Linked DNA regions of Methylorubrum extorquens. The protein of the gene in region 1 interacts with the protein of each later gene in a pairwise test. Links are inferred from orthologs where the notes say so. Each region holds a gene or a part of one and is shown in the gene's direction. Other genes may lie near its edges. The genes, in order: J2W78_RS17230 and ndk.

The links.
Region 2: the proteins of J2W78_RS17230 (region 1) and ndk interact in binary tests that used the Escherichia coli proteins (3 or more experiments, as listed by UniProt). The link is inferred for Methylorubrum extorquens from one-to-one orthologs.

What each region holds. Positions count from the first base shown.
Region 1 is NZ_JALJXF010000001.1:3,686,647-3,701,411, forward strand. The notes cover bases 7,945-10,866. They hold J2W78_RS17230 (5-formyltetrahydrofolate cyclo-ligase), read left to right. Parts: upstream 7,945-9,071; coding sequence 9,072-9,662; downstream 9,663-10,866. Other genes in these bases: J2W78_RS17215 (DUF4164 domain-containing protein), read left to right, coding at 8,105-8,425; J2W78_RS17220 (cell division protein ZapA), read left to right, coding at 8,460-8,831; J2W78_RS17235 (TIGR00282 family metallophosphoesterase), read left to right, coding at 9,672-10,493; J2W78_RS17240 (MotA/TolQ/ExbB proton channel family protein), read left to right, coding at 10,635-10,866. In the rest of the region: J2W78_RS17175 (NAD(P)H-hydrate dehydratase), read left to right, coding at 1-127; J2W78_RS17180 (amino acid permease), read right to left, coding at 138-1,541; J2W78_RS17185 (tetratricopeptide repeat protein), read right to left, coding at 1,733-2,881; J2W78_RS17190 (thiamine phosphate synthase), read right to left, coding at 2,878-3,546; fba (class II fructose-bisphosphate aldolase), read right to left, coding at 3,553-4,620; J2W78_RS17200 (phosphoglycerate kinase), read right to left, coding at 4,773-5,975; J2W78_RS17205 (hypothetical protein), read right to left, coding at 5,991-6,509; gap (type I glyceraldehyde-3-phosphate dehydrogenase), read right to left, coding at 6,623-7,630; more of J2W78_RS17240, read left to right, coding at 10,867-11,627; J2W78_RS17245 (peptidoglycan -binding protein), read left to right, coding at 11,632-12,645; J2W78_RS17250 (D-cysteine desulfhydrase family protein), read right to left, coding at 12,797-13,804; J2W78_RS17255 (ABC transporter transmembrane domain-containing protein), read right to left, coding at 13,875-14,765. UniProt on the Escherichia coli protein: Involved in the removal of 5-formyltetrahydrofolate.
Region 2 is NZ_JALJXF010000001.1:4,039,116-4,053,788, reverse strand. Bases 6,114-8,943 are described here. They hold ndk (nucleoside-diphosphate kinase), read left to right. Parts: upstream 6,114-7,232; coding sequence 7,233-7,655; downstream 7,656-8,943. Other genes in these bases: J2W78_RS18905 (M48 family metallopeptidase), read right to left, coding at 8,312-8,943; J2W78_RS18910 (hypothetical protein), read left to right, coding at 7,838-8,218; J2W78_RS18920 (DUF2147 domain-containing protein), read right to left, coding at 6,345-6,857. Also shown: eda (bifunctional 4-hydroxy-2-oxoglutarate aldolase/2-dehydro-3-deoxy-phosphogluconate aldolase), read right to left, coding at 1-83; edd (phosphogluconate dehydratase), read right to left, coding at 239-2,068; J2W78_RS18935 (hypothetical protein), read right to left, coding at 2,219-2,434; J2W78_RS18930 (Hsp33 family molecular chaperone), read right to left, coding at 2,588-3,595; J2W78_RS18925 (carbohydrate porin), read right to left, coding at 3,870-5,981; more of J2W78_RS18905, read right to left, coding at 8,944-9,448; J2W78_RS18900 (YjgN family protein), read right to left, coding at 9,456-10,745; J2W78_RS18895 (YbdD/YjiX family protein), read right to left, coding at 11,135-11,368; J2W78_RS18890 (carbon starvation CstA family protein), read right to left, coding at 11,376-13,433; J2W78_RS18885 (TPM domain-containing protein), read right to left, coding at 13,734-14,360; J2W78_RS18880 (TPM domain-containing protein), read right to left, coding at 14,350-14,673. UniProt on the Escherichia coli protein: Major role in the synthesis of nucleoside triphosphates other than ATP. The ATP gamma phosphate is transferred to the NDP beta phosphate via a ping-pong mechanism, using a phosphorylated active-site intermediate.

The sequences.
Region 1 (14,765 bases):
CGAGGCCGCCTGCGCCGCCGTGTGGCTGCACGGCGATGCCGGCCTGCGCTTCGGGCCTGGACTGATCTCCGAGGATCTTCCGGAGATGATCCCGGCGGTTCTGCGTGACCTCTCCGGTCGCGCCTGACCCGCTCCGGCTATCCCGCCGCGACCGCCGCGTTCCTGCGGCCGTAGAGGGCGTAGAATACCAGTCCGAGGACGTTCCAGACGGCGAACCAGAGCTGGGTCGTCGCGGGCAGGCTGAAGAACAGATAGCCGCAGCCCAGAATCGTGATCGCCCCGATCAACCACGGGGCCGGGGCGCGGAAGGTGCGGGGGGCTTCCGGCGCACGGACGCGCATCACCAGCATACAGGCCGCGACGGCCATGAACGCCGCGAGCGTGCCGGCATTGGCGAGTGCGGCGAGTTCCCCCAGCGGAACGAGCCCTGCGAGCACGGTCACGACGGCCGCGGTGAAGAGGGTGATCCGAACCGGCGTTCCGGTCGAGGAGAGTTTCGCCAGGCTCTGCGGCAGCATCCCGTCGCGGGCCATGGTGAAGAAGATCCGGCTCTGGCCGTAGAAGAAGGCGAGGATGACGGTGGGCAGGGCGATCACGGCGGAAGCCGCGAGATACTGCGCCACCAGCGGCCGGCCGAGTTCGCGCAGGATCAGCGCCAGCGGCTCCGGGCTGTCGGCAAAGCGCGTGTAGGACACGGCCCCCACCGCGGCGACCGCGACCGCGACGTAGATCAGGACGCAAGCCGCCATCGATCCGACGATGCCGATGATCAGGTCGCGGCCGGGGTTGCGCGTTTCCTCCGCCGCGGTGGCGATGGCGTCGAAGCCGTAGAAGGCGAAGAAGATGATCGCCGCCGCCGCCATGATGCCGCGCTCGACCCCGTCGGGGCCCACGCTCTTCACGAAGCCGAACGGGTTGAACGGTTCGAGATGGGCAGCCTCAAAAGCCGGCAGCGCGAAGGCCACGAAGACGATCAAGGCGGCGATCTTCACCAGCACCAGCACGGCGTTGACCGTGGCGCTCTCGCGCGTGCCGCGCAGGAGTAGCACGGCGACGACGACGATGATTGCAACGGCCGGAAGGTTGACGATCCCGCCCGCATCCGGCCCCTGCATCAGCGCCTTGGGAAAACCGATCAGGCTTTCCAGCAGCGGCGCGGCGTAGCCGGACCAACCGACCGCCACCGCGCTGACGACGAGCGAGTATTCGAGAATCAGGCTCCAGCCGATGATCCAGGCGAGGATCTCGCCGAGCACGACGTAGCTGTAGGTATAGGCGCTGCCCGAGACCGGGATCATCGTCGCCATCTCGGCATAGGCGAGCGCCGCACAGGCGCAGATCGCGCCGGCGATGGCGAAGGACAGGATCACCGCGGGCCCGGCCTTGGCCGCCCCGACGCCGATCAGCGTGAGGATGCCGGTCCCGACGATCGCACCGACGCCGAGGGCCATGAGATGCGGCCAGCCGAGCGTTCGTGCCAGCCGACGCTCCTCACCGGGCTCCAGTTGCAAGGGCTTGCGGCGAAGAAGGCTGGACGTCATTCGGGCTCCTGTCACGCGGTTGTACGAAAGCCTACGGTTGCGTGACAGTCACATCCTCGCGCAAGCGTCGCCGGATGCGCCAGCCCCCTGCCCCGCTTCTTCGGTTCAAACACGCCGGCCGTTCGGGAATCGCAGGTGGCTAAACCATCGTCCTCTCCCGAAGGCCGGCAACCAGCTTTCGGGACGATGCTTTAAGGCGAGAGGTTCACCCGGTCCGCCGCCAGCGCCTCGGCGCGCTTGCGCTCGTCCGGGTTGAGGCCGGCGGTCGCCCCGTCGAGGCCGGCATCGGCGCGGCCCTGCGAAGCCGCGGTGAGGTTCCAGGCCGCCGCCTCGATCAGGTTCTTCGGCACGCCGCGGCCGGCGACGTAGAGCTTGGCGATCCGGTTCTGAGCGATGGCGTTGCCGCGCTGAGCCGCGTGCAGGAAGTAGCGGGCGGCGCGGGTCTCGTCCTTGGAAACGCCGTCGCCGTTGAACAGCCGGATCGCGAACTCGACCTCGGCGCCGAGATCGCCGTTGTCGGCGGCGCGGCGGAACCACTGCGCGGCCTGGGTCGTGTCCTTCGCGACACCTTTACCTTGGAGGTAGAGCACGCCGAGCGCGTATTGCGCAGCCGGAATCTCGGCCTCGGCCGCGGCCCGGAAATTGGCCAGGGCCGCAGCCAGATCCGCCGGTTTGTCGCTCGCGAGCTGGATCAGCGCGAGATTGTAGCACGCGCTGGGCTGTCCCTTGCGGGCCGCCTGTTCGAGCCAGACCCGGCCGGCCTTCTCGTCCTTGGGCTGCCCGCGCCCGTCCATCGCCATCAGACCGAGGGAGGCCATGGCGTTGGGGTCGCTCTGCACGGCCGCCAGCCGGTACCATTCGTGGGCGCGTTTGGGATCCGGCTTGACCCCGAGTCCCTGGTTGTAAAGCTCGCCGAGCAGCGTCATCGCCGCGGCGTCCTTCGGATTCGCTTCGATCCGCTTGGTCGCCTCGCGGAAGGCGGTGACGTAGCGACCGCGCTGATAGGCTCCGTAGGCGGCATCCGCATTCGGGTTCGCCGTCGCGGGCTGCGCCCCTTGAACATTGGCCGAGTAGGGTGAGGGCAGCTCACGCTTGAGGTCGAGCAGGTTCGGCTTGGCCGGTGTCTGCGCGACAGGCTCCTTCGTGGCCGGCTGCTTCGGGGCGGCGTGAAGAGCGCCGACGTCGAGCGCGAGGACGGCGCAGGCGCCCAGGGCCGTGAGGGACAAGAGGCCAGTTCGGAGTGCAGCCTTCCCCGTGCGCCGACGCGCCCTTCCCTGCCCTCTCAGATGGGGGTGAGCTTTGGAGGGCACCACCACGGTCCTTCCATCAAAAAAAATCATTGTGCCCTGTCGAGCTGCGCCTGTGCGGCCCGAACTCCCTCGGGGTCATCGAGCCACAGGGCACTTTCCAGCCCAACGAATTCGGAACCCGTCAGCACAAGCGCCGCGACATCCTCGGCGGAGGTCGCCACCGCGATGCAGGGCGTCTCGAAGATCTCCGCCCACCACGCCGCGCGCTCGCGCACGTCCTCGGCATCGGGGGCGACGCCGTCGGGGAAGAGGCCGCCGACCATCAGGTAATCGACACCGGTCTCGCCCGCGACCATCGCCGCGTCCCGCGAGCCGAGCACGCCGCCCGTCCCGAGGATGCGGCCATCACGCAGACGCCCGCGCAGATCGCGCAAAGCCTCTTCGTCGGCGCGGTCGAGATGCACCCCGTCGGCTCCGCCGCGGGCCGCGACGGAGACGACGTCGCCGGCATAGCCCGGCACGGAGACGAGCACCGCGGCACCGCGCTCCTGCGCTGCCGGCGTCAGACGCTTGACGAGGGCGACGAGGCTGCGCTCGTCGGACGGCGCCAGCCGCAGGATCACCGCCGCCACGTCACCTGCGGCGCAGGCGGCGTCGAGCGCCCGGGCGGTCGCCTCGGCCTCGGGCGCGCCGAGACCGTAGGGGGTGAGGAGGGCGAGGCGGGGCCGGACCGCGGCCGACTCAGAGGCTGCCATGGCGGATCAGGCGTCGATCTTCGGGTCGAGCGAGCCGTTGGCGTAGCGCTTCGCCATCTCGGCCACCGAGATCGGGCGGATCTTCGAGCCCTGACCGGCGGTGTTGAACTCCTCGAACCGCTGCCGGCAGAGCTTGGTCATCGCCTCCATGGCGGGCTTGAGGTACTTGCGCGGATCGAACTCGGAGGGGTTCTCCGTCAGCACCTTCCGGATCTGGCCGGTCATCGCCATGCGGTTGTCCGTGTCGATGTTGATCTTGCGCACGCCGTGCTTGATGCCGCGCTGGATCTCCTCAACCGGCACACCCCAGGTCGGCTTCATCTCGCCGCCGTATTGGTTGATGATGTCCTGAAGGTCCTGCGGCACCGAGGAGGAGCCGTGCATGACGAGGTGGGTCGTCGGCAGGCGGCGGTGGATCTCCTCGATCACGCCCATCGCAAGCACGTCGCCGTCCGGCTGCCTCGTGAACTTGTAGGCGCCGTGGCTGGTGCCCATCGCCACCGCCAGCGCATCGACCTTGGTGGCGGCCACGAACTTCACCGCCTCGTCCGGATCGGTCAGGAGCTGGTCATGCGAGAGCACGCCCTCCGCGCCGTGGCCGTCCTCGGCCTCGCCCTGGCCGCTCTCCAGCGAGCCGAGCACACCGAGTTCGCCCTCGACCGACACGCCGGCCCAGTGGGCCATCTTGGTGACGTTGTGGGTGATCTCGACGTTATAGTTGTAGTCAGCCGGGGTCTTGCCATCGGCCTTCAGCGAGCCGTCCATCATCACCGAGGTGAAGCCGTACTGGATCGCGGTGGCGCAGGTGGCTTCGTTGTTGCCGTGGTCGAGATGCATGCAGACGGGGATGTGCGGGTAGATCTCGACGAGGCCGTCGATGAGCTTGGCCAGCACCACGTCGTTGGCATAGGCGCGGGCACCCCGGCTCGCCTGGAGGATCACCGGCGAATTGGTGGCATCCGCCGCCGCCATGATCGCGAGCCCCTGCTCCATGTTGTTCAGGTTGAACGCGGGCACGCCGTAGCCGTACTCGGCGGCGTGATCGAGGAGCTGCCGGAGGGTGATGCGTGCCATGGTTCGATCCTCGTGCGATGCGGCCTCAGCCGGGCCTGTCCCTTGCTGCGGCCTATATAGGTGCGCCGGTGCCGCCAGCCTGCGGCCCGGCGCTGAAAAATGCGCTCGTTTGTCGGCGTCGCCGCCCGCGTTGCGGGGCGGCCGATCCGGCCTCAGCCCTGCGCGCGCAATGCCTCGACGCCGGGCAGTTCCTTGCCCTCCAGCCATTCGAGGAAGGCGCCGCCGGCCGTGGAGACGTAGGAGAAGTCCTCGCCCACGCCCGCATGGTTGAGGGCCGCCACCGTGTCGCCGCCGCCCGCCACGCTGACGAGCTGGCCAGCCTTGGTGCGCCGGGCGGCGTGCTGGGCGACCGCGACCGTGCCGGTGTCGAACGGCGTCAGCTCGAAGGCGCCGAGCGGACCGTTCCAGACCAGCGTCCGCGCCTCCTCGATGGCGCCGTCGATCGTGGCGATCGAGGAGGCGCCGACATCGAGGATCATCGCGTCGGAGGGTACCGCATCGACCGGCACGGTCTCGTTCTCGGCATTGGCCTTGAACTCGCGGGCGACCAGCGCATCGACCGGCAGGATGATGGTGCAGTTCTTCTCCTTGGCCGCGGCCAGGATTCGCTTGGCGGTCTCGGCGAGATCCTTCTCGCACAGCGACTTGCCGATATCCTTGCCCTGCGCGTGCAGGAAGGTGTTGGCCATGCCGCCGCCGATCACCAGCATGTCGACCTTGGCGACGAGGTTTTCGAGCAGGTCGATCTTGGTCGAGACCTTGGCGCCGCCGACGATGGCGATGACCGGGCGGGCCGGAGATTCGAGGCCCTTGGTGAGCGCATCGAGTTCGGCCTGCATCAGGCGCCCGGCATAGGCCGGCAGCAGGCGGGCGAGCCCTTCGGTCGAAGCATGCGCGCGGTGGGCGGCGGAGAACGCCTCGTTGACGTAGATGTCGCCGTTGGCAGCCAGCGCTTCGGCAAACTCGGAAGAATTCTTCTCCTCACCCGCGTGGTAGCGGGTGTTTTCGAGGAGCAGCACGTCGCCGTCCTTGAGCGCGGCGACGGCCGAGGCGGCGGCCTCACCGACGCAATCCTCACCGAACGCCACCGGCCGCCCAAGCTTCTCCGAGAGCGTCGAGAGGATCGGCTTCAACGAATCCTTCGGGTCCGGCTTGCCCTTGGGGCGGCCGAAATGCGCCAGCAGGATCACCCGCCCGCCGCCATCGGCGATCTCGCGGATCGTCGGCACGACACGCTCGATCCGGGTTGCGTCAGTGACGCGTCCGCTCTCCATCGGCACGTTGAGATCGACGCGCAGCAGCACGCGCTTACCCTTGAGCGGGCCGGCATCGTCGAGGGTGCGGAAATCCGTCATGGCGGCGTCTGCTTCTTACGGGTTGGAGGCAGGGGGATTGGACGACGGAGTGGCGGACGTCGTCTGGCTCTGACCGCCGAGGCTGTGCGGCAGCATCCGGTCGAGGTTCAGCCGCTGCACGGCGACCATCAGCGCGACGGTGAGCACGGCGGTGATGATCGCGGTCAACACGAGGGCGCCGGTGCCGGGCAGGCGGCCGACCCGGTCGGACAGCGTGCGGACTTCGCTGCGCAGCGACGAGAGATCGACCTGCCGGGCAGCGTCGTTCATCCGGGTCGAGGCCGACTCGATCTTCTCCTCGACGCGCGAGAGCAGCGCCTCGGAGCGGGCATACTTGTCCTCGATCCGCGCCGTCTTGTCCTCAATGCGGGCGAGCTGGTCGGCGTGGTTGACGGCGCCGGAGGCCGGCAGCTCGGCCTTGCCGACGCTCGGCGGCGGGGCCGCGGGCGTCACGGTGGCAGGCGGCGCGGAGGAGGACGAGGGGGCGGGAATGAAGTCGGTCCCGGAAGGCTTGGCCGGCGAGGTCTCGGTCATCGCGTACGCACCTTGCAGCTTCGGCGAGCCGGGCTCGCCCCAGGGAACTCGATCGACAATTGGGGGCGGCCGGCTCGGAGGCCGGCCGCCCTTCGTCAGGCGTAGCTAGAGCGTCAGATCAGCTTGGCCATGGCCACGGCGGTGTCGGCCATGCGGTTCGAGAAGCCCCACTCGTTGTCGTACCAGGACAGGATGCGCACGAAGGTGCCGTCCATGACCTTGGTCTGGTCGAGGTGGAAGGTGGACGAGTGCGGATCGTGATTGAAGTCGATCGACACGTTCGGCCGGTCGGTGACGCCGAGCACACCCTTGAGCGGGCCGGCGGCGGCGGCCTTGATCGCGTCGTTGATCTCCTGGACCGAGGTCTCGCGCTTGGCCGTGAACACGAGATCGACCGCCGAGACGTTCGGGGTCGGCACGCGGATCGCGGTGCCGTCGAGCTTGCCCTTCAACTCCGGCAGGACGAGGCCGACAGCCTTGGCCGCGCCGGTCGAGGTCGGGATCATCGAGAGCGCCGCGGCGCGGGCCCGGTAGAGATCCTTGTGCATCTGATCCAGCGAGGGCTGGTCGTTGGTGTAGGAGTGGATCGTGGTCATGAAGCCGCGCTCGATGCCCACGGTCTCGTCGAGGATCTTGGCGACCGGCGCGAGGCAGTTCGTGGTGCAGGAGGCGTTCGAGACCACGAGGTGCTCGGCGGTGAGCCGGTCGTGGTTCACGCCGTAGACGACCGTGAGGTCGGCCCCGTCGGCGGGCGCCGAGACGAGGACGCGCTTGGCGCCGGCGTCGAGATGGGCCTTCGCCTTGTCCTTCGAGGTGAAGATGCCGGTGCATTCCAGCGCGATGTCGACCCCGAGGTCGCGGTGGGGCAGCTCGGCCGGGTTGCGCACGGCGGTGACGCGGATGCGCTTGCCGTTAATGACGATGTCGTCGCCCTCGACCGCGACCTCGGCCGGGAAGCGGCCATGCACGGAATCGTAGCGCAGCAGGTGGGCGTTGGTCTCGACCGGGCCGAGATCGTTGATCGCGACGACCTCGATGTCGGTGCGGCCGGCTTCGACGATGGCGCGCAGCACGTTACGGCCGATGCGCCCGAACCCGTTGATGGCAACCTTGACGGTCACGGCGTGACTCCTTCGAAATGGGGCGCACCCGCGCGCCGATGGGGAACCGGTCGGGCCGGCCGGCGGCGTTCGCGCGCGGCACCCGATGAACGTGGGACCGCTCCAAGCGGGGCGGCACTGAACGGGGGATGAACCGTGAGGCGGCCCGCAGCCGTCCGGTCGGCGGACGGTCTGAGCGGGGAGCCGGGAAGAGTCACGGTTTCAGAAATCCGTAGGGCGGCCCCGCGCCGGGGGATCGGGGCCGGGCGCCGGCTCTCTAACATGGCGCCCGAGGCTGTCAAAGATCGGGGGCAAGCCTGTGAATTGTCTGGAATTTCGAATGCGCTTGGCTGAAACCTGTTCGCAGCGGGGGTTCGGAGTACCGCGAAAGTCCTTCCGCCGCCGGCCGTTTACGTTCTGGTCGCCGTGGCGCGGGGCGCGTTTCGTGGCAGACTCCGATGACGCGGCAACCGACGGGTGGAGATGGCGCGAGATATGGCGCGAGCGGAGACGAAGGCAGCGCAAGGAAGGGGGCAGGACGGTGGCGGGCTGGAAGAGGCCCTGCACCGGCTCGACGCCGCGCTGGCGCTGCTCGAGACGGCGGTGGCCCGCAAGCTCGAATCCGAGCGCAGCCGCGGCGACCGGGAGACGGAGTTCGCCCTGCTAGAGGAGGACCGGGTGCGGCTCGCCGCCGAACTCGACGCGGCGGGGGCGCGGCTCGCCCGGATGAATTCCACCACCGGTGAGGTCAACCGCCGCCTCGATCGCGCCATCGAGACGGTGGAAGACGTGCTGTCCGGCCCCACCGGGCGCTGAGTTGGCGCTGAGTTCGAGTCAGGTTCACACGCGGATGCCGCACGTCAACGTCACCATCGCGGGCAAGAGCTACCGGATGGCCTGCGGCCCCGGCGAGGAGGATCACCTCGCGGCCCTGGCCAAGAGCTTCGACGACCGCGTCAGCGAAATGCGCGGCACCTTCGGCGAGATCGGCGACATGCGCCTGCACGTCATGGCCTCGCTGACCCTGGCCGACGAACTGCTCGAAGCCCGCCGCCGCATCGCCGACCTGGAACAGCACGCGACCCAGGGCGCGGCCGATCAGGCCCGGCTCGCGAGCGGTGTCGGCATCGCCGCCGAGCGGATCGACCGACTGGCGCGGGCGCTGTCGGGGCAGCCGGGCGGCGCTTCCGCCGGCAAGGGCGAGGCCGGCCGCGGCGGCTGAGCGGGGCGGGAGCACGCACAGCCGGCTTCGAATTTCTGAGGCGTGACACGATCGCCCCCTGGCGTCCGAGCCCCGGCGCGTCTATCTCTGGCGGGCGGGGCTGCAGAGTTCGTCAGGAGAACTTTCCCCGGGGCCTTATCGACTCCCCAGGGAGCTGTCACTGGCCTCGTCCGTGGACTTGGCCAACACGGCGCCCACCTACACTGTAGGTTTCCCGGGATCGACACTCCAACGGCTCAAGTGGCTCCGCACTCATCCTCCGAACGCTCGCTGAAGGCGAGCCTCCGCGCCGAGGCGCTGGCCCGCCGCGACGCGCTCTCGCCCGAGGCCCGCCTCGCCGGCGCGCTGCGCGCCGCGGACATCATCGCGGCCATCCCCGAACTGGCCGAAGCGCCGCTTGTCGGCGCCTTCTGGCCGATCCGCTCCGAGATCGACCCGCGCCCGCTGATCGAGCGCTTTTTCGCCCGCGGCCAGCGTGTCGCATTACCGAAGGTGACCAAGCAGGGCCTCGTCTTCCGTGAGTGGCGCGCGGGCGAGGAACTGGTGAAGGGCGGCTTCGGCCTCAGTGAGCCCCGCGACGACCTTCCCCCGCTCGACCCCACCGCCCTGATCGTGCCGCTCGCCGCCTTCGACCGGGCGGGCCAGCGCATCGGCTACGGCGCCGGCTACTACGATCAGGCGATCGAGCGGCTCTCGAAGAACGGACCGGTGCTGACGGTCGGCATCGCTTTCTCCGTCCAGGAGATCGCACAGGTGCCGGCCGAGCCGCACGACCGCCCGCTCGACCATCTCGTGACCGAGGCCGGTCTCGTGCCGCTCCGGCAAAACTGATTCGACGCGATGCGCATCCTCTTCCTCGGCGACATCGTCGGACGTCCCGGCCGCTATGCCGTCACCGAACGCCTGCCGGCCCTGCGTGAGCGCTGGCGCCTCGATTGCGTGGTCATCAACGGCGAGAACGCGGCCGGCGGCTTCGGCATCACCGAATCGATCTGCGACGAAATCCTCCAGGCCGGCGCCGACGCCGTGACGCTCGGCAACCACTCCTTCGACCAGCGCGAAGCGCTCGTCTTCATCGCCCGCCAGCCGCGGCTGATCCGCCCGGCGAACTACCCGCCGGGCACGCCGGGCCGCGGCGCCACGGTGATCGAGACGCCCCGCGGCGCGCGCGTCCTCGTCGTCAACGTGATGGGCCGGATCTATCTCGACCCGCTCGACGATCCCTTCGCCGCGGCCGACCGCGAACTCGACGCCTGCCCGCTCGGCGCGGCGGCGGATGCGGTAATCGTCGACATGCACGCCGAGGCCACCAGCGAGAAGCAGGCCATGGGGCATTTCCTCGACGGCCGCGCCAGCCTCGTCGTCGGCACCCACACCCATGCGCCGACCGCCGATCACCGCATCCTGCCCCACGGCACCGCCTACCTGTCGGATGCCGGGATGTGCGGCGACTACGATTCCGTGCTCGGGATGCAGAAGGACGAGCCGGTGCGCCGCTTCCTTCAGAAGACGCCGGGCTCGCGTCTCGAAGCGGCCACCGGCGAGGGCACCCTGTGCGGCATCGCGGTCGAGACCGACGACGCGACGGGTCTGGCCAAGCGCGTCTGGGCCGTACGCCTCGGGCCGCATCTCGAGGAGACCTGGCCGCGCGAGTGGGATTGAGTCCACCTCTGCGCCTCAAGGCTCGTTGAACGATAGCGCACCGTGACTTGATCGCGGCAGGCCGAGCCGCCAGAGTGCCGCCGGTTTCGACACAGCGGTGCCGCCGGTCCCGGCGTCAGGCCCAACACGAGTATGGACCCGATGGCGGCCCGTTCCGCGTCCCTCGACACGCCTCCCCTCGCCAAGCCCGGCATGACGCTGGTGCGGATGCTGGTGTTCCTTGCGCTCGCGGGCTTCCTTGCCTTCGTCCTCTACAAGCAGATCACCCCGGCCTTCCTCGCCAATCCGGGCCTCAACGGGCTGATCCTCGGCGTGCTCCTGATCGCGGTGCTGCTTGCCTTCGGGCAGGTGACGCGGCTGTTTCGCGAGGTGCGCTACGTCAACGCGGTCGCCGCCGGGCAGAACCCGAAGGACCGGCCGTCGCTTCTCGCGCCGCTGCTGCCGGCCATCGCGGCGCGCCGCGAGGGGATGACGCTCTCATCCACCCGCGCGCATCTCGACACCACGGCGGTGCGGCTCGACGAGGGCCGCGAGATCCTGCGCTACATCGCCGGCATCCTGATCCTGCTTGGCCTGCTCGGCACCTTCTGGGGCCTGATCGAGACGCTCTCGGCGGTGGGCTCTGTGATTGGCGGCATGCGCGGCGGTGGGGATGCGGCGGTGATGTTCGACGAACTCAAGAGCGGGCTAGCCGTGCCCCTGTCCGGCATCGGCCTCGCCTTCTCCGCCTCGCTGTTCGGCCTCGCCTCCTCGTTGATCGTCGGCTTCCTCGACCTTCAGGCAGGGCAGGCCCATTCCCGCTTCCACAACGAGTTGGAGGACTGGCTCGTCTCCGGCGAGGAGCAGGCGGTCGCCACCACCGCCGTCGCGGCGCGCCCGGCGCCCGAGCACGATCCCGCCATCGCCCGCGAGTTGCAGGCGGCGGTCGATCGGCTGAGCGGCGTCATCGCCGAGGGCGCCGGGGGCCGGGGTGCGACCCAGGCGATGACCAACCTCGCCGAGGGCATCCAGGGCCTCGTGCAGCACATGCGCGCCGAGCAGCAGATGATCCGCGACTGGGTCGAGGCCCAGGCCGCCCGGGAGCGTGAATTGAAGCAGGTGCTCGAACGGCTGGCGCGCGAGAAGGTCAACTGAGAGCATGGCGTCGATCCGCGCGCGTTCGCAGCGCAGCCTGAATGTCTGGCCGGGCTATGTCGATGCGCTGGCGACGCTTCTGCTCGCCGTCGTGTTCCTGCTCACCGTCTTCGTGGTGGGGCAGTTCTTCCTCTCGCAGGAGCTGACCGGGCGCGACGCGGTGCTGGTCCGCCTCAACCGCCAGATCGCTGACCTCACCGACCTGCTGGCGCTGGAGCGCTCCAGCCGCCGCGCCCAGGAGGAGGCGGCCTCCGGCCTGCGCAACACCCTGACCGCCACGGAAGCCGAACGCGACCGGCTCCGGGCACTGACCGATGCCAGCGAAGCGGCCCAGGGCAAGAGCGCCGACGTCGATGCCCAGCTCGCGGCCGAGCGCGGCGCGACGCAACGGGCCCAGAACCAAGTCGAGCTTCTGAACGAGCAGATCCGGGCCTTGCGCCGACAGCTCGCAGCGCTCGAAGACGCACTGGCGGCCTCCGAATCCCGCGACCGGGAGAGCCAGGCCCGCATCGCCGAACTCGGCAGCCGCCTCAATGTGGCCCTCGCCCAGCGGGTGCAGGAACTGGCCCGCTACCGCTCCGACTTCTTCGGGCGCCTGCGCCAAGTCATCGGCAGCCGCACGGATGTCCGCATCGTCGGCGACCGCTTCGTGCTGCAATCCGAGGTGCTGTTCGCAGCCGGCTCTGCCGCGCTGAAGCCCGAAGCCGGGCCGGAACTCGATCGGATCGCGGGGGCGATCCTCGACATCGCGCGGGAAATCCCCGCCGACATCCCCTGGGTGCTGCGCGTCGATGGCCACACCGATGCGCGCCCGATCCAGTCGGCCCAGTTCCCGTCGAACTGGGCGCTGTCGGCGTCGCGTGCCATCGCCGTGGTGCAGTACCTGCGGAGCAAGGGCCTGCCGCCGCAGCGGCTCCTGGCCGGCGCCTTCGGCGAGTACCAGCCGCTCGATTCGGGAACGAGCGAGGAGGCTTATTCACGAAATCGCCGCATCGAGATGAAGTTGACCGAGCGGTGAGAATGAATCCCTCTCCCCTCCGCGGGAGAAGGTGGCCCTCGAAGGGGGTCGGGTGAGCGGCCGGCTCCGCATTGTCCGGAAGCGTCGCTCCCCTCTCCGGCCTCGCATGCGCGAGGCACCCTCCCCCGCAGAGGGGTGAGGGTTCGCACCACTAAAACTCGCCCCGATACGCGAACAACCCCGGCACGCCGCCGGTCATCACGAACAGCACCGCCGCGCCGCGCTCGTACAGGCCGGCGCGCACGTCGTGGAGCAGCCCGGCGAACGCCTTGCCGCTGTAGACGGGGTCGAGCAGCAGCCCTTCGGTCCGAGCCATCAGCCGCACCGCTTCGCGCATGCCCTCGGTCGGGATGCCGTAGCCCGGCCCTCGATGGGCGCCGTCCACGCGGATGGCATCATCGGAGAGCGTCTGGCTACCATCGATCAGCGTGAGGGTGTCTCGGGCCCTGGCCAGCGTCGCGGCCGTCGCCTCGGGCTCGGGGGCGAGCACCGTGTAGGATTGGGCGAGATGAGGGTCGCGGCCGGCGGCGGTGAGGCCGGCGGCAAGCCCGGCATGGGTGCCCGAACTGCCGTTCGGCACGACGATGCGGGCAAAGGCGAGGCCGAGATTGGCCGTCTGCTCCAGGATCTCGGCGGCGCAAGCCGCGTAGCCGAGACAGCCGAGCGGGCTCGACCCGCCGGAGGGGAAGACGTAGACGCGCCGCCCCTCCGCCCTCAATTCCTCCGCCCGCGCCTCGGCCTGCGCCAGAGAATCCGCCTCGCCCGGCAGCAGATGGACACGGGCACCGAACAGGTCCTGCAACAGCCGGTTGCCGTTGGCGGTATAATCGGCGTCCTCCCGCGGAACGCTGCGGGTGAGGAACAGCTCGCAGGCCAGCCCCATCCGCGCGGCGGAGGCGGCGGTGAGCCGGGCGTGGTTCGATTGCAGCGCGCCGACGGTGATCACCGTGTCGGCCCGCTCCGCCAGCGCCTGACCCAGCAGAAATTCGAGCTTGCGCAGCTTGTTGCCGCCCAATCCCACGGGGCCGATGTCGTCGCGTTTCACGAACAGGCGGACGCCGTTCAGCTCGGGCCCGAGATGGGTCGAGAGACGGTCGAGGGAGCGGATCGGCGTCGGCCCGTCGGTGAGTGCGACACGGGGGAAGCGGGTGAGATCCATCGATCGCCTTCGTCTGCGTCAGCGCTTCATCTTTGTCCGAAAGCCGGCGTCCGCCTTTCGGGATGATGCTCTATTCCGCCGCGTGTTTCGGGCGCGGGTCGCGCGCCCGGGCACTGTCGTCGAAGCTGTCGGCGAATTGCAGGCTCGCGAGTTGCGCGTAGAGGGCGCCGCGCGCGAGCAGGCTCTCATGCGTTCCCTCCTCGACGATCTTGCCGCCGTCGAAGACGAGGATGCGGTCGGCCGCGCGGATGGTCGCGAGCCGGTGGGCGATTACCAGCGTGGTGCGGCCCTGCATCAGCCGGTCGAGGGCGTTCTGCACCGCGCGCTCGCTCTCGGCATCGAGCGCCGAGGTCGCCTCGTCGAGGAGCAGGACCGGCGCGTCCTTCAGGATGGCGCGGGCGATGGCGATGCGCTGGCGCTGCCCGCCCGAGAGGGTAGTGCCGCGCTCGCCGAGCAGCGTTGCGTAGCCCTGCGGCAGGGCGCGGATGAAGCCGTCGGCGTTGGCGAGGCGTGCCGCCTCCTCGACCTCCGCCTCGCGGGCGCCGGGGCGACCGTAGCGGATGTTTTCGAGAACCGTGCCGGAGAACACCACCGGATCCTGCGGCACCAGGGAGAGGCGGGCGCGCAGGGCGTCGAGATCGGCCTGCGGCAACGGCACGCCGTCGATCGTCACGCGCCCCTCGTCCGGGTCGTAGAAGCGCAGCAGCAATTGCAACACCGTGGTCTTGCCGGCCCCCGACGGGCCGACGAGGGCGATCCGCTCGCCGGGCGCTGCGGTAAAGGAGATGCCGTCCAGCGCCGCGTGTTCGGGCCGGGTCGGGTAGCGGAAGCGCACCGCCTCGAACGCGACCGCGCCGCGGGCCGGGCTCGGCAGGGCGGCGGGGTGCTCGGGAGACTTGATCGCCGGCTCGGCGGCAAGGATTTCGCCGAGCCGTTCGGCGGCGCCTGCGGCCTGGGCGAG
Region 2 (14,673 bases), 350 kb from region 1 along the record:
ATGGGCACCGCGTCGGCGGCATCCTCCACCACCAGCACGGGGATGACGGGAACGGAGCGCATCAGCGCGTCGATGGTGCTCATCGGGGTCTCCTCCGGTGTCGGTTCTGCTGATCGCGCGTATTCGGGGCGATGCTCTAGAGCATCGTCCTGGATATCGGATCCAGGCCGATACTCTAGCCTTCTGATTTCACATCGTCTTTTTCCGAAAGCCGGGGACCACCTTTCGGGACGATGCTCTAAAGACCCGCCGCCGCCAGCATCGCCGAGCCGCCGCGCTCGGCCTCGTCGGCGCCCTGGCGCATGAAGGCGAACAGCTCGCGGCCGGTGCCGACGCCGTCCGGCGGCCGCACCGCCTCCTCCCGGCTGTCCCACTCGGCCGCATCGACCAGCACTTCGAGCAAGCCCTGCTCGGCCGAGAGCCGGACGATGTCGCCGTCGCGGATCCGGCTGATCGGACCGCCGCCAACGGCCTCGGGGCTGACATGGATCGCCGCCGGCACCTTGCCGGAGGCCCCCGACATCCGCCCGTCGGTGACGAGGGCCACCTTGTGGCCGCGGTCCTGCAGCACGCCGAGCGGCGGGGTCAGCTTGTGCAGCTCCGGCATCCCGTTGGCCCGCGGGCCCTGGAAGCGCACGACCACGACGACATCGCGCTCCAACTCGCCTGCCTTGAAGGCGGCGATGACGTCGTCCTGATCGGAGAAGACGCGGGCCGGGGCCTCGATGGTGCGGCGCTCGGGGTCGACCGCGCTGGTCTTGAAGGTGGCCCGACCGAGATTGCCCTTCACCAGCCGCATCCCGCCATCCGGCTGGAACGGGCGGGCGGGGGGGCGCAGCATGGCTTCGTCCAGCGGCTCGGCCGGCGCGTCCTCGAAGGTGAGGTCGTTCCCGTCCCCCAGGAGCTTCGGGTCGCGGGCGTGATCGCGCAGGCGCGTGCCGGCGACCGTCAAAAGGTCGTCGTGCAGGAGGCCGGCATCGATCAGCGAGGCGATGACGTAGGACATACCGCCGGCCGCGTGGAAGTGGTTCACGTCGCCCGCGCCGTTCGGGTAGACCCGCGCGATCAGCGGCACCACGCCGGAGAGCCGGTCGAAATCCTCCCAATCGACGACGATGCCGGCGGCCCGCGCCATGGCCGGTATGTGGATCGCGTGGTTGGTCGAGCCGCCGGTGGCGAGCAGGCCGACGATGGCGTTGACGATCGCCCGCTCGTCGATGCAGCGCCCGAGCGGGCGATAATCGTTGCCGTTCCAGCCGATCTCGGTGAGCCGGTGGATCGCCGAGCGCGTCACCGCCTGCCGCAGCCGCGTGCCGGGATTGATGAAGGAGGCGCCGGGCATGTGCAGGCCCATCACGTCCATCATCATCTGGTTGGAATTGGCGGTGCCGTAGAAGGTGCAGGTGCCGGCTCCGTGATAGGAGGCGGACTCGCTCTCCAGCAGTTCCGCGCGGCCGACCTTCCCCTCGGCATAGAGCTGCCGGATGCGCTGCTTCTCCTTGTTGGCCAGTCCCGAGGGCATCGGGCCGGCCGGGATCAGGATCATCGGCAGGTGGCCGAAGCGGAGCGCGCCGATGATCAGGCCGGGCACGATCTTGTCGCAGATGCCCAGAAGCGCCGCGCCCTCGAACATGCCGTGGCTGAGCGCGACCGCCGTGGAGAGGGCGATGGTATCGCGGGAGAACAGCGACAGCTCCATGCCGCGCTGGCCCTGGGTGACGCCGTCGCACATGGCGGGCGTGCCGCCGGCCACCTGGGCCGTCGCGCCCACTTCGCGGGCGAACAGCTTGATCTGCTCCGGATAGCGTCCGTAGGGCTGATGCGCCGAGAGCATGTCGTTGTAGGCGGTGACGATGCCGATGTTCATGGCGCGGCCCGCGATGATCGCCGGCTTGTCCTCGCCGGATGCCGCGAAGCCGTGGGCGAGGTTGCCGCAGGCGAGCATCGGGCGGTGCACGCCCGCCTCTCTCTCGCGCTCGATCAGGTCGAGATAGGCACGGCGGCTCTCGCGGGAGCGCGCGATGACGCGCTCGGTGACCGCGGCGACCTCGGGATGAAGCTCCGGCATGGCTCGTTCGCCTCGTTCGGATATCGACGGCACGGACAGGCCCGCAAGAACGGGGCCCGCGCACCCCTTAACATGGAGAGACTCCAAACGGGATCACGCTTGTGAGAACGTTTTCATCAATCCAACTGCGAGCTTCGACGCGCGGAAATTTCAGATTGCGACGGTCTGTGCCACGTCGATCGTGCCGCCGCTCACCTCACCCGCGATCACCGCGAACGCCCGTGCGCCGGGCCTTTCGTCGAATGGACGACTACGGCCGCCGCATGACTGAGCAAGCGAGGTAGAGAGGAGATGATCGATGTGGTCGGGGGGCATCTTGACCATCACCGTGAGAAACAACGCCACCGCGTCGTCTTCGCCCGTCACGATAGCGGTCTTGTGGCCCTCTGCGCCTGAGCCGAAGATCGGCGGGGTGCCACCCGCCGATCCTCACCCCTGATCTCATACACGTTCGCATTCCTGCAAACGTCGCCGGTTCATTGAGCTGCTGCCGTCGCAGAACGGACGGAGCGAACGACGTCACGCCCCCGGCGCGGTCGCGATATCCCGCTCGACCTCGGCCGGATCGAGCACGTAGCGGCGCGAGCAGAACTCACAGGTGATGGACACGGTGCCGTCATCCGCGACCATGTCCCGCCGCTCCTCGGCCGAGAACGAGCGGATCATCCCCAACACCCGCTCTTGCGAGCAGCGGCAGCGCTCGACCACGCTCTGCGCCTCGAACACGCGCACGCCGCGCTCGTGGAACAGGCGGTAGAGCAACCGCTCGCTCGAAACCGCCGGATCGACGATTTCGTGGTCCTCGACGGTGTTCACGAGGCTGCGCGCCTCGGTCCAGGCATCGTCGTCACGGGGGGCGCCGGTGAGAATCTCGTGGCCCTCCGGTGCGTCGCCGGGCGGAAGGTCGGCCTGGCGCATCCGGTCGGGTGAGGTCGGCAGGAACTGCACCAGCAGTCCGCCGGCCCGCCAGCGGCTCTCCCCGCCCTCCATCTGCTCGGCCACCGCGAGGCGGACCAGCGTCGGGATCTGCTCGGATTGCCGGAAGTATTGGTGCGCGGCCTCTTCGAGGCTTTGGCCCTCGAGAGCGACGACGCCCTGGTAGCGGCTCTGGGTTGGCCCCTGATCGATGGTCATGGCCAGATGCCCGCGACCCATCAGGTCGGCGGCGCGCGCCTTCGGGCCGAGGGCGGCCACCGGCTCCGCATCGAAGCGGGCGGTGGCCCGCACCCGGTCGGGCGCCTCGAAATCGACCACCAGCATGTTCACCGGTCCGTCGGTCTTGGTCTGGAGCTGGAAGCGGCCTTCGAGCTTCAGGGAGGCGCCGAGCAGCACGGTGAGTGCCGACGCCTCGCCGATCAGCCGAGCGACCGCGTCGGGATAGCCGTGGCGGCGCAGGATGGTGTCGATCGAGGGCCCGAGCCGCACCGCGCGGCCGCGCAGATCCAGCGCTTCGACGGCGAACGGCAGAACGGCGTCGTCGTCGCCTTCGAGCGAGGGTGTGAAAGAAGGGGCGTGTCCGGAGCTCATGGGCTCTCCGTATCCGGGCTGGATGAAAAAGAGGAGCGGGAGGGCGGCCGGTCCGGCGCCGTCGCGTCGAACCGACGGAGGTGCACGAATCGGCGCACGTCCTCGGCGCTCCTCATATGGGGGGCACCGTGCCCCGGCGCGAGACCGGCGCATGATGCCCTCGGCCGGCCCCACCACGCAAATAGTCCGCACGCGGCCGCGCTTGTCGTTTCCGCATCGTCTTTCTTCCGGAAGTCGGCGGCCACCTTTCGGGACGATGCCCTGGCCGGACGGCTCAGAAATCCGTGTGCAGCCGCGTGCCGAAGAAATCGGCCGGGCCCCGGTCGCGGTTATAGGCCGGGTTCTCGACGTGCTGGTAGTCGAAGGACATCGTCACTGCCTTCGTCAGGTTCATCGCGTAATAGACCTCGACCGCCCGTTCCGGCGCGTAATTGTCGAGGCGGCCGTCGCCGATCAGGAGTCCGAGCCCGCCATTGGCGAAGTAGGCGCGGTGAGAGGTCGAGATCCGGTTCGCGGCGGCGCCGATGCCGACCGTGTCCTGCGGCCGGCCCCAGGCCGCGCCCTTGAGCGAGAGGCCGCCCGAGACCGAGCCGTCGATATCGGTGAAGGAGAGGTTCTCGTTGCGCCCGTCGTTGACGCTCGCCCGCGCGAACAGGCCGAGATCGGCGGTCAGTGTCTGTTCGAGATTGACGTAGGCACCGCTCTTGCGCCGAGGCTCCCGGGTCGCGGCGGCCGCCGTGTTGATGTCGGCGAAGGCGCCCGTCTGCGTCAGCGCCACGATCTGCCGGAAGTTGGCGGTGTTGCCGACATTCGAGAACAGGCCGAGGCGTAAGCGGCCCGGCTGGTCGAGCACGGGCAGCGTGTGGCGCTCCTCGAACTCGATGACGGCGCCGGCCCGCTCGAACACCCGCGGGTCGAGCACGTCGGAGGAGGGCTCCTTGGGCACCTGCGTGTAGGCGGCGCGCACCGCAAATTCCGCGCGGTTGTACTCGACCATCACGCCTTGCGTGAAACCGGGAAGGTTGGCCGGGAAGTCCCAGGCGGCCGCGGCCCACAGGCCCCAGTTCATGAAGTCCACCCGCGGGTCGTGGGCGTAGACGTTGCCGTCGAAGAAGTCGCCGAGCGCGAACTTGCCGGCGATGACCGTGATGCGCTCGACGTCGCGCGTGCCGGCGATGGAGTTCGGCCCGTCCGGCACCGCTTCCGTCTCGCTGCCGAGCCCGAAGGTCTGGCGGACGAAGTAGCGGTTCGACCGCAGCTTCGGGAAGGGGGCGCCGGCCTTCTGCGCCTCGCCGTTGACGAAGCCGGCCACGCCCAGCGTGCGCGACAGGCCGAAGCCCTGGCTGAATTCCGGATTGTAGTAGAGTTCGGTTCCCTCGAAGAGCTTGAGGCCGAGGAACAGCGTCGCGGTCGTCGTCGCCTGCGCCTGATCCGGCACGAGGCTCTGCGGCCCGCGATAGGGGGCGCGGAAGCCCGTCACGCCCTGGTTCACGAAGGTGGTCTGGCCGTGCAACGAGAAGCGGGCGTCCTTCGGGGGCTCGTCCTCTTCCTCCGGCACCAGGGTCAGCGCCTGTGGGTGCCAGATCAGCCGCGCCATCATCTGGTTGGAAACGAAGCCGGTGCGGGTCGTCACCGGTCCCCCGTCGAGGCCCGGCAGCGTGCCGAGGCCGAAGCGGCCGCTCTCGCCGAGGTCGCTGTAGCGGTAGTCGATCCCGAGCGAGAGATGCGGATCGACCGCGAACTGCACGCCGGCACCCAGCGTGAAGCCGAGATAGGAGACGTTGCGAGAGGCCGTCGCCGTCGGGCCGCCGGCCTGATCCGGATAGGTGGCGAGCACCCGGCCGTTGGCGCCCGTGAGCCCGGCGGTCGCGTAGATCAGGTTGTTGCCGAAGGCGTAGCCGAGCCGCGCGCGGGCGGCTCCGAACACGTCCGTCTTCTCGCGGATCAGCGCGAAGGGCGGATCGATCGCCTCATAGCCGAAGCCCGGTGCATCGGAGCGTGCGCCACGCTTGAGATTGGCGCCGGCGAGGTCGGCTTCGATCCCGTAGACGAGGGCCCCGTCCTGCCCGTTCCAGCCGGCAAAGGCGCCGCCGATTACCGTGGTGGCGTCGCCGCCGAGGTCGCGGCTGCCGGTGGCATCACCCGTCGAGAGCGTCCGAACGCGGCGCGCGCCGATCGTGGTCGGGCCGAAATCGTAATTGCCGAAGGAAGCGCCCGCGCTGCCCTGTACCCCGGCATAGAAGCCGGACCAATCGATGAAGCGGGGCGTTGCGCGCTCCGCGAGGTCCGCGGCCATGCCGGCGCAGGCATGAAAGCCGAGAATCGCGGCAAGCCCTGCCGAGACGGCCCACCGTTTCGCGATCGTCCCCGCGCGCGCCTTGAACACTGCGCCAGCCCCCGCCGCCACCCCTTGAGCGGCCTAGCAGATGCCGTTGCCGCCGCAATGCGCCCACGACCCGCCGAAGCACGAGGCTTCAGAACGGTTGCGCGGGCGCCACGATGTCCGTGAGAAGCCGAAACATTCGACAGGACGATGACGGACGCGCCGTCACAGCCCGCGGAGAGGTGTGCGAAGCCGGGACGATCGCACGTAAGCGGTCCCAAAAAGACAAATAAGTGCCTACGGGTGCTTGCTGCATTGCACCGTCACGCTAACTTTTGAGCGGACTTGATCCCCATCAGGTTTGTCGAACTTCAGGGCGCGCCAGCAAAGGCGCGCCCCTTTTTCCCTAAAAATGTTCGGCGAGCATCACTCCGCGGGAGCGGCCGGTACCTTGGCCGGGGCCGGCTTCGCGACGGTTTTCGCAGGGGTCGCGGCGGCCTGCTGGTTCACGTCCGGCACGCGGGTCCAAGTCTGCGAGCCGCACAGCACCTTGAGCATGCAGCCCTGAACGCTCAGTTCGCCCTCGCTTTCGCGCTCCAGGCTGACCTGATAGATCTTGCCCTCGTCGGCGTTGTAGATCTCGCCGGCAAAACCCGCATCTTCCGGCTTGAGGTTTTCGAGGAGCGTCAGCCCGATGATCGGGCGTGCCCGCTTCTTCGGATCGGGGTTCTTCACATCGTTGCGCGGCGCCCCGGCGTCATCGGTCGGAGATTTTAGCCACACCACCTTGCCGCAGGCGTTGCCGCCGCTCGGCCCGCAGCGGTCGATGCGGATCTTCGCGCGTCCGTCCCCCGTCAGCCACGTTCCGGAGAGGTCTTTGGGGGCGGCGAAGGCGGCGTTCGAAGCCAGGAGGGCGGCGAGACCGAGAGCGATACGCATGAATGGCTCCTGAGGCTGGGCCCAAAGATGGGCTGAGGCTTGCGGAGGAAGGGTCGCCCCGGCAGCGAGCGGGGGCAGGCGAACCGTCCACCCATTGAGCCGCTGCAATCCGGCGATTTTTCGGCGGTGTTGCGCTAAAGCCATGGCGGAGCCGAAAAAGGCCGAGCTTGCCGTGATTCCGCTCGCATGGGCATCCGTTGCCTGTCAGCGGGTTGACGGTGGTTGAGGGCCTACCGGTCCACCGCTATAAGCCCGGCGCGCCGGGCGCCAGCCGGGCCGTCGACTGCCGACGCGGTCGATCTCTCGGGTGGCTTTCGAGCCCGCCCTCCTTCAGCGCGTCGCGCGACCCCTTTCTCCAACGAACCGGACCGGACCATGGCCAACGAGCGCACCTTCTCCATCCTCAAGCCCGACGCGACGCGCCGCAACCTCACCGGCGCGGTCAACGCCGTGATCGAGGCCGCCGGCCTGCGCATCGTCGGCCAGCGCCGCATCCGCATGACCCGCGAGCAGGCGGAGAAATTCTACGAGGTGCACAAGGAGCGCCCGTTCTTCGGTGAGCTGGTCGAGTTCATGACCTCGGGCCCCGTGGTCGTGCAGGTGCTGGAAGGCGAGAACGCCGTCGCCAAGTACCGCGAAGTCATGGGCGCCACGAACCCGGCCCAGGCCGCCGACGGCACCATCCGCAAGCAGTTCGCCGAGTCGGTCGGCGAGAACACCGTTCACGGCTCCGACAGCGCCGACAACGCCCGGCTCGAGATCGCGCAGTTCTTCAACGACGCCGACATCGCCGCCTAAAGCATGGTTCTCGCCGGCCTTCGTAACAGGGCCGGCGAGAAACACGCTCGCGCTTGCGCGGGGCTGACCTTCCCGGCGCAATCCGGCCGAGTGTGACTCTCCTGCCCTAGCGGTGCAGGGCGAGCGGCCCGAAGAACGGAATCGATCGACGATTTCCCGTCTCTCTTCGGATTTTCGCTCCCATGCGCCTCACGTTTTCGCGCACCGGCCGCCTGCTCGTCGCGGCCGGCCTCGTGTCCCTGCTCGCCGCCTGCAACACCGCCGGCCGCTCGACGCAGTACACCTCGCTCGAAGGCTATGTGCCCGATCCGACGCTGAAGACCGCGACCAAGACCAACCTGACCGGCCGCGTGCGCCACGCCTGCACCGTCACCCAGGCCCGGTTCCAGAAGGTTCCCGAAGACGCGCTCGCCGCGCCCTGCGGCTGCTATGCCGAGCGCACGCTCTCCGCCCTCGACAAGGACGAGATCGCTTCCTACCGCACCACCGGCTACTTCAACGACAGCGCGCGCGCCAAGGCGCTGAACGCGCTCGATAGCTGCAAGCTGCCGCGTCCGGTCTGATCGGATGAGGGACGGCGCTGAGCGCCGTCCCTTCGAGAGATGCAGGGCTCGAACCCGCACCTTTGATAGCTCCCGGTCTTTCGGAGCCGGAATCTACAGCTTCTCGGTCGGCGCCGTGGTATCCCCGTCGTCCGGCTTCGGCTTCTCCGGTTTGGCCGGCTTCGGGCAGATGCCCTGGAGGCTCTTCCACTCGGCCTCGGACAGGATGCCGGGGCCGGCCGGTTTCTGCCCTGCCAAAGACCGGATCCGCGCGGACCGCTCTGCCGTGACCGGATGGGAGCGCAGGAACGAGGTCGCGTCCGGCTTCTCGTCATCCGCGTCGGTGATGCGCTCCAGGATCGCGGCGAGCGCGGCCCCGTCCCCGCCGGCCCGCTTCACCGCCGTCACCGCGTAGGCATCCGCCGTTCGCTCCGCGTCGCGTGAGTAATTCGCCGAGATCGCGGCCTGCCCGATCGTTACCAGCACCGTCGAGCCGGTGAGATCGCCGAGCACGAGACTCAGCAGGAACGAGGTGCCGCCGGCCGTGATCACCGAGCGCATCGGATCGCGGGCGGCGACGTGGCCGAACTCGTGCGCAAGGATGCCGGCCAGCTCATCGCCGTTCTTGGCCTTGGCGATGATGTCCGAGAGCAGGATCACCCGTCCGCCCGGAAGGGCGAGCGCGTTGGCAACCGTGTGACGGCGCACGGTGACCTGCGGAGTCTCCGGCAGCGCCATGCCCTCGGCAAGCCGTGCCGTCAGCCGATCGAGCACTGTCCGCGCCGCCGAATCGTTGCAGAGCGGCGGGTCGCCGAGCAAGCCGACGATCTGAGTATCGACGCTGCGTCCGAGTTGCGCTTCGATCGCCCGCGGGACCAAGGGGGCGAGCAGGTTCGAGGCCGCCGGCACACCGTAAACGGCCGTCAGCAGCACGGAGACGCCCGCCGCGATCGACCAGAGCACGAGGCGGGTCAGGCCGCCTCCGCTCTCGGTCCGGTTCAGGTCGGGACATCGCGCCTTCAGGGCTTCCGCGAACGTCTCGTCGGCGAACTCGATGCTCTCCGGTCCCTGCGTATGGTTGATCCGCATCAGGGGTGGGGCAGCGTCGGCCGCGCGCAGATCGAGCAGGCTCCAATCGCGCGAAACGTCCCCGCCGGAGACTTCGAGCCGGAACGTCAGCCTCAGCGTCACCGGCCGGGGCCGGGCGCTGAGGCCGTCGAAGAACGTGCCGGTCGTGGTGATCGCCTCCATCGGCGGGCTAGAACCCGATCTCGAGGGCGCCGCCGACATCGAGCGCGTCGGCCAGCCCCTCGTTGAGGCCGCTGGCCGGCGCGCGCGTCGAGGCGAGCACCGCTTCCAGCGCCGGCAGGTTCTCGATCTGCATCGTGGTCGCCACCGCGTGCCACAGCCTCACCGTGATGATCCGGACATAGAGCACGTTCGTGCCGAGGATGGCCCCGAGATAGAGAAGCACGCTCGATGCGATGACGAAGGCGTGGATGCCCGCATTCTCGCCGTCCATGGCGATCAACGGCACGAGAAGAGCGAAGATGATGCCGAGAACGATGATGAAGCCGATCACCGCCAGCATGTAGACGAAATAGGGGAAGTAGAACTGGCGCGCCTTCAGCGAGGAGGCCAGCCGCGCCTCACCGAGATGGGCTGCATTGAGGAACGCGCGGGTCTCGCGCGCCCGATAATAGGGGATCAGCAGGAGCGCGAGGGGAATCGACACGCTGGCGGCGATCCCGACGGCGCTGGCGTAGGACACGAGCGGCGAATCCTCGTAGGCCGGATTGAAGATGAACTTGCTCTTCTCGCTCGCCGGATCCTGAATCAGCAGATCGCTCGGGATGTCGAAGCCGGTCGCTGCCAGCAGCGCCACGACGCTCAGCAGAATCGGCAGCAGCGCGGTGATGTAGAACATCATCCACGGCATCAGGATTGAGCGGCCGGTCGCGGTCGAGCGCATCCGGCTCTGGCCGATCAGCGTGTGGTCGATGCGGTAGCGCTCCAGCGCCGCGCGCATGAAGGGGAAGGCCAGGCCGAAGCTGAAGAAGGTCGCGAGCCACCACAGGCAGGCGCGTCCGGCATAAGCGAAGCCCGACCCGTCCTGCCCGAGGCGTATGCCGCGCCAGCGCGTGCGCGAAGCTCGGTAGCGCCGGCCGCGGAACAGCGCGTATTGCCCGAGCACGAACAGGCCGATGAAGGAGATCGGCGCAGTCAGGGCCGCCAGCACGGGGCTCAGGAGACCGACGACGAACAGGACGATGTAGATCGGCACCAGGATGGCAAGCGCCACGAGGAAGCCGAGGAACAACTCCTTGCCGGTGCCGAGATACTCGGCCGGGCTGCCGGCGACGATCGTGCGGCTCCAGAAATACCGCCGCAGATTGGTGATGTACCAGAACCGGTAGATCGAGAAGGTGACCAGCGAGAGCAGGAAGCCTTTGACGACGATGCCCGTCAGCCCCGGCGCCTTCCGGTCGAACGCAATTTGTCCCGTCCGCGCCCCAGCCGGGCCCGGCACGCCTGCCAATTGATCCATCGTTGCAGTCCCCCTCGTTGCTGGGAGACTAGAATCCGTGCTGGTTGCGTTGCAACAGCCGTCGCACACAATCGTTGCTTTAGGAACGATCGGTCACTGGAAAGCCGGTGCAGCGACCGCACGCCGCTGAGTTTTCATGGTTAATTTCACGTGAAAACCACGTCGCGACCGTTTCCCGACAGCTGTTTCTGAGCCGATGGCGGACGCCGCACTCAACTCCGATTCTGCCGCTCGTCTCGCTGCGATGTTGCGCGTAGCGATACCGCGCTCACAGGCAGACCACTGAACGTGCTTTCAAAAGAAAACGCCGGGCCCGATCACGGAGCCCGGCGTTTTCACATGACGTCATCACAAGAGGAGCGAACCGCACCCCTGGGAATCGAGGAGCTTCAGCAGCAACGGAAACCCGATGTGTTTCCGACCCCGAAGCGAGCGTTCTCGCGGTTGCGAAAGAACTCCCGCTCGGTCATCGGCGCCTGATCGGGATGGGTCTTGGCGATATGGGCGACGTAAGTGCCGTAATCGCCCTGACCCACCATCAGCCGCGCGCCGTCGCAGACGCACTTGTTGAAAGCCTGAAGGCGTTCGCGAAAGCTCTGCATCGACGTTGCGGTTCCGCTCATGACACGCTCACTCCGCCGGGACGAGTCTGGGATCGGCTTCCAGCGCCGTCCAGCGATCGGCGCGGTAGGCTTTCACGCAGGCCATGACGCCGAACACCGCGATCGCCACGACGAGGCCGACGAAGAACACGGCGAGGGCCGCGTCGATGCGGTCGTTGAAGACAATCTTGTGCATGTCCGCCATGCTCTTGGCCGGGCCGAGCACCTTGCCTTCCGCGATCGCCGCCGAGAAGCGGTCGGCGTGCGCGAGGAAGCCGATCTTCGGATCGGGCGAGAAGATCTTCTGCCAGCCGGCCGTCAGGGTGCAGATGCAGAGCCAGACGGTCGGGATGATGGTGACGAAAGCGTAGCGCTCGCGCTTCATCTTGAAGATCACCACGGTCGCCAGCGTCAGTGCGACGGCGGCCAGCATCTGGTTCGAGATGCCGAACAGCGGCCACAGGGTGTAGATGCCGCCCAGCGGATCGGTGACGCCCTGATAGAGGAAGAAGCCCCAGGCGCCGACGCACAGAGCGGTGGCGACCACGCTCGGACCCCAGGCCGAGGTATCCTTGAAGCGCGGCGAGAGCAGGCCGAGCAGATCCTGCAGCATGAAGCGGCCGGCGCGCGTGCCCGCATCCACCGCGGTCAGGATGAACAGGGCCTCGAACAGGATCGCGAAGTGATACCAGAAGGCCATCATCGCCTTGCCGCCGATGGCCGAGGAGATGATGTGCGCCATGCCGACCGCGAGGGTCGGCGCGCCGCCGACGCGCGAGATGATCGAGTGCTCGCCGACATCCTTGGCGGTCTGGGCGATGACGTCCGGAGCGATGGGGAAGCCGAGCGCCGTCACCGCAGCGGCGGCGGTTTCCGGCGTGCCGCCGAGCAGGGCGCCCGGGGAGTTCATGGTGAAGTAGATGCCCGGGTCGATCACGCTGGCGGCCACCAGCGCCATGATCGCCACGAAGCTCTCCATCAGCATGCCGCCGTAGCCGATGAAGCGGGTGTCCATCTCGTTGTTGACGAGCTTCGGGGTCGTGCCCGACGAGATCAGAGCGTGGAAGCCCGAGACCGCGCCGCAGGCGATGGTGATGAACAGGAACGGAAACAGCGAGCCCGCCCAGACCGGGCCGGTGCCGTCGACGAACTTCGTCGTGGCCGGCATCTGCATGTGCGGGGCGACGACGACGATGCCGAGCGCGAGGCCGACGATGGTGCCGATCTTGAGGAAGGTCGAGAGGTAGTCGCGCGGGGCGAGCAGCAGCCACACCGGCAGGATCGCGGCCACGAAGCCGTAGCCGATCAGCATCCAGGTGAGCTGGGTGCCGGTGAAGGTGAAGGCGGGACCCCAGGTGGGGTGCTCGTTGATCTGACCGCCGCCGACGATCGCGGCCATGAGCAGGACGAAGCCGATGATCGACACCTCGCCGATCTTGCCCGGCCGGATGTAGCGCGCGTAGAGGCCCATCAGGATCGCGATCGGGATCGTCGCGCCGACGGTGAAGGTGCCCCACGGGCTCTCGGCCAGTGCCTTGACCACGATCATCGCCAGCACGGCGAGCAGGATGACCATGATCATGAAGGTGCCGAACAGGGCGATGACGCCGGGGATCACCCCGAGTTCGGCCCGGATCAGTTCGCCCAGAGAGCGCCCATCGCGGCGCATCGAGATGAACAGGACCATGAAGTCCTGCACCGCGCCCGCGAGCACGACGCCGGCCAGGATCCACAGCATGCCGGGCAGGTAGCCCATCTGCGCGGCGAGCACGGGGCCAACCAGCGGGCCGGCGCCGGCGATGGCCGCGAAGTGGTGGCCGAACAGGACCGACTTGTTGGTGGGAACGTAGTCGAGGCCGTCGTTGTGACGGTGCGCCGGGGTCTCGCGCTTCGGGTCGAGGCGCATCACCTTGTCGGCGATGAAAAGGGAATAGTAGCGGTAGGCGATGAGGTAGGTGCAGACCGCAGCCACCACGACCCAGAGGGCGTTGATCGATTCGCCCCGTTGCGTGGCGACCACCGCCAGCGCCGCAGCGCCCAATGCCCCGACCAGGGCCCAGGGCCCATGCTTCTGTATTGCGCCCATGCGACGCCTCACTCCGTCATTGGCCGCATTCTTGATGCAGGCGGCCTTTCACCGATCTGTGTGGCGCAATTTTTCCTGCGATACCAGTTGCGGTGAGCACACAGCTGCCGGTTCCCTCTGCACCCGCAGTGACATCCGCCATCCCGCGTTACCCGAACCTCGGGATGAAGGCGCCGCGATGCCGCCGACGCCCGCGCCAAGGGCAACTCGGGAAACGGGTCTCCGGACGGTGCCGATGATTCGGAGCACGGCCTCGTGCGGCCCGAACGGCATCGACCGTGGAGAGCGTGTTCGAACGTTCTAGTCGAGGACGATGACGCGGTTAGGGAGTTGATTGCCGCCGTGGCTGCCCGGCAGCTCGGCCTTCAGCACGGCACCGACCTGATCCACCGCCGAGACGAGCCCCTCGCCGAGGGCTCCGCGTTCGGCCGCACCGAGCAGCTCCGAGACGATGGCGCGCCACCGCGCCTCGTCCACGCGGGCCCGCACGCCCTTGTCGGCAACGATCTCGGCGTAGCGCTCGGCGAGGGCCACGTAGACCAAAACGCCGGTGCGTCCCCGCGTTCCGGTGAGACCGTGTGCGAAGAACTCGCGGCGCGCAGCGGCGTGAGCGCGTTCACGCTGCCAGCGTCGCGGGGTGAGGGTGATCCGGAAACGCTCGTTCAGGGTCAGCAGCAGCGTGGCGAGCACGGTCGCCGCCTGAGCGAGCGCAATCTCGCCCGCACCGAGATCGGTGAGCAGGATCAGCGGCCAGGGCAAGGCCAGGGCGACCGCCAGAGCCAAAGCGAGGCCGGGGGAGCGATAGAGGCCGGCGCTGGCCGCGACCAGCACCACGATTTCGCCGGTCGTTCCGGTCTCCGCCCGTCCGATCGCTGCGGCGATCCGCTCCCGCGCGGCGGGATCGAGGATGGTCGTGCTACCAGTCACCGGACGCTCCCCCGCCGCCGAACGAGCCGCCCCCGCCGGAAAATCCTCCGCCTCCGCCATCCGAGAAGCCGCCGCTCCAGCCACCGGACGGCCCCGGAATCACGACGAAGCCGCCGCCCCGGCCCCGCCGCCCGCCGCCATTCATCCGCGTCAGCACGACGACGAGGGCGATGATGACAATGATCCAGAAAATCACCGTGACGGGATCGACCGTGTCTTCCCGCACTGGCGCGCGGCGCTGCCACTCGTCGGCATCGCCCGAGAGGATCGGGACGATGGCGTCCACCCCCGCCTCCACCCCGCCGGAAAAGTC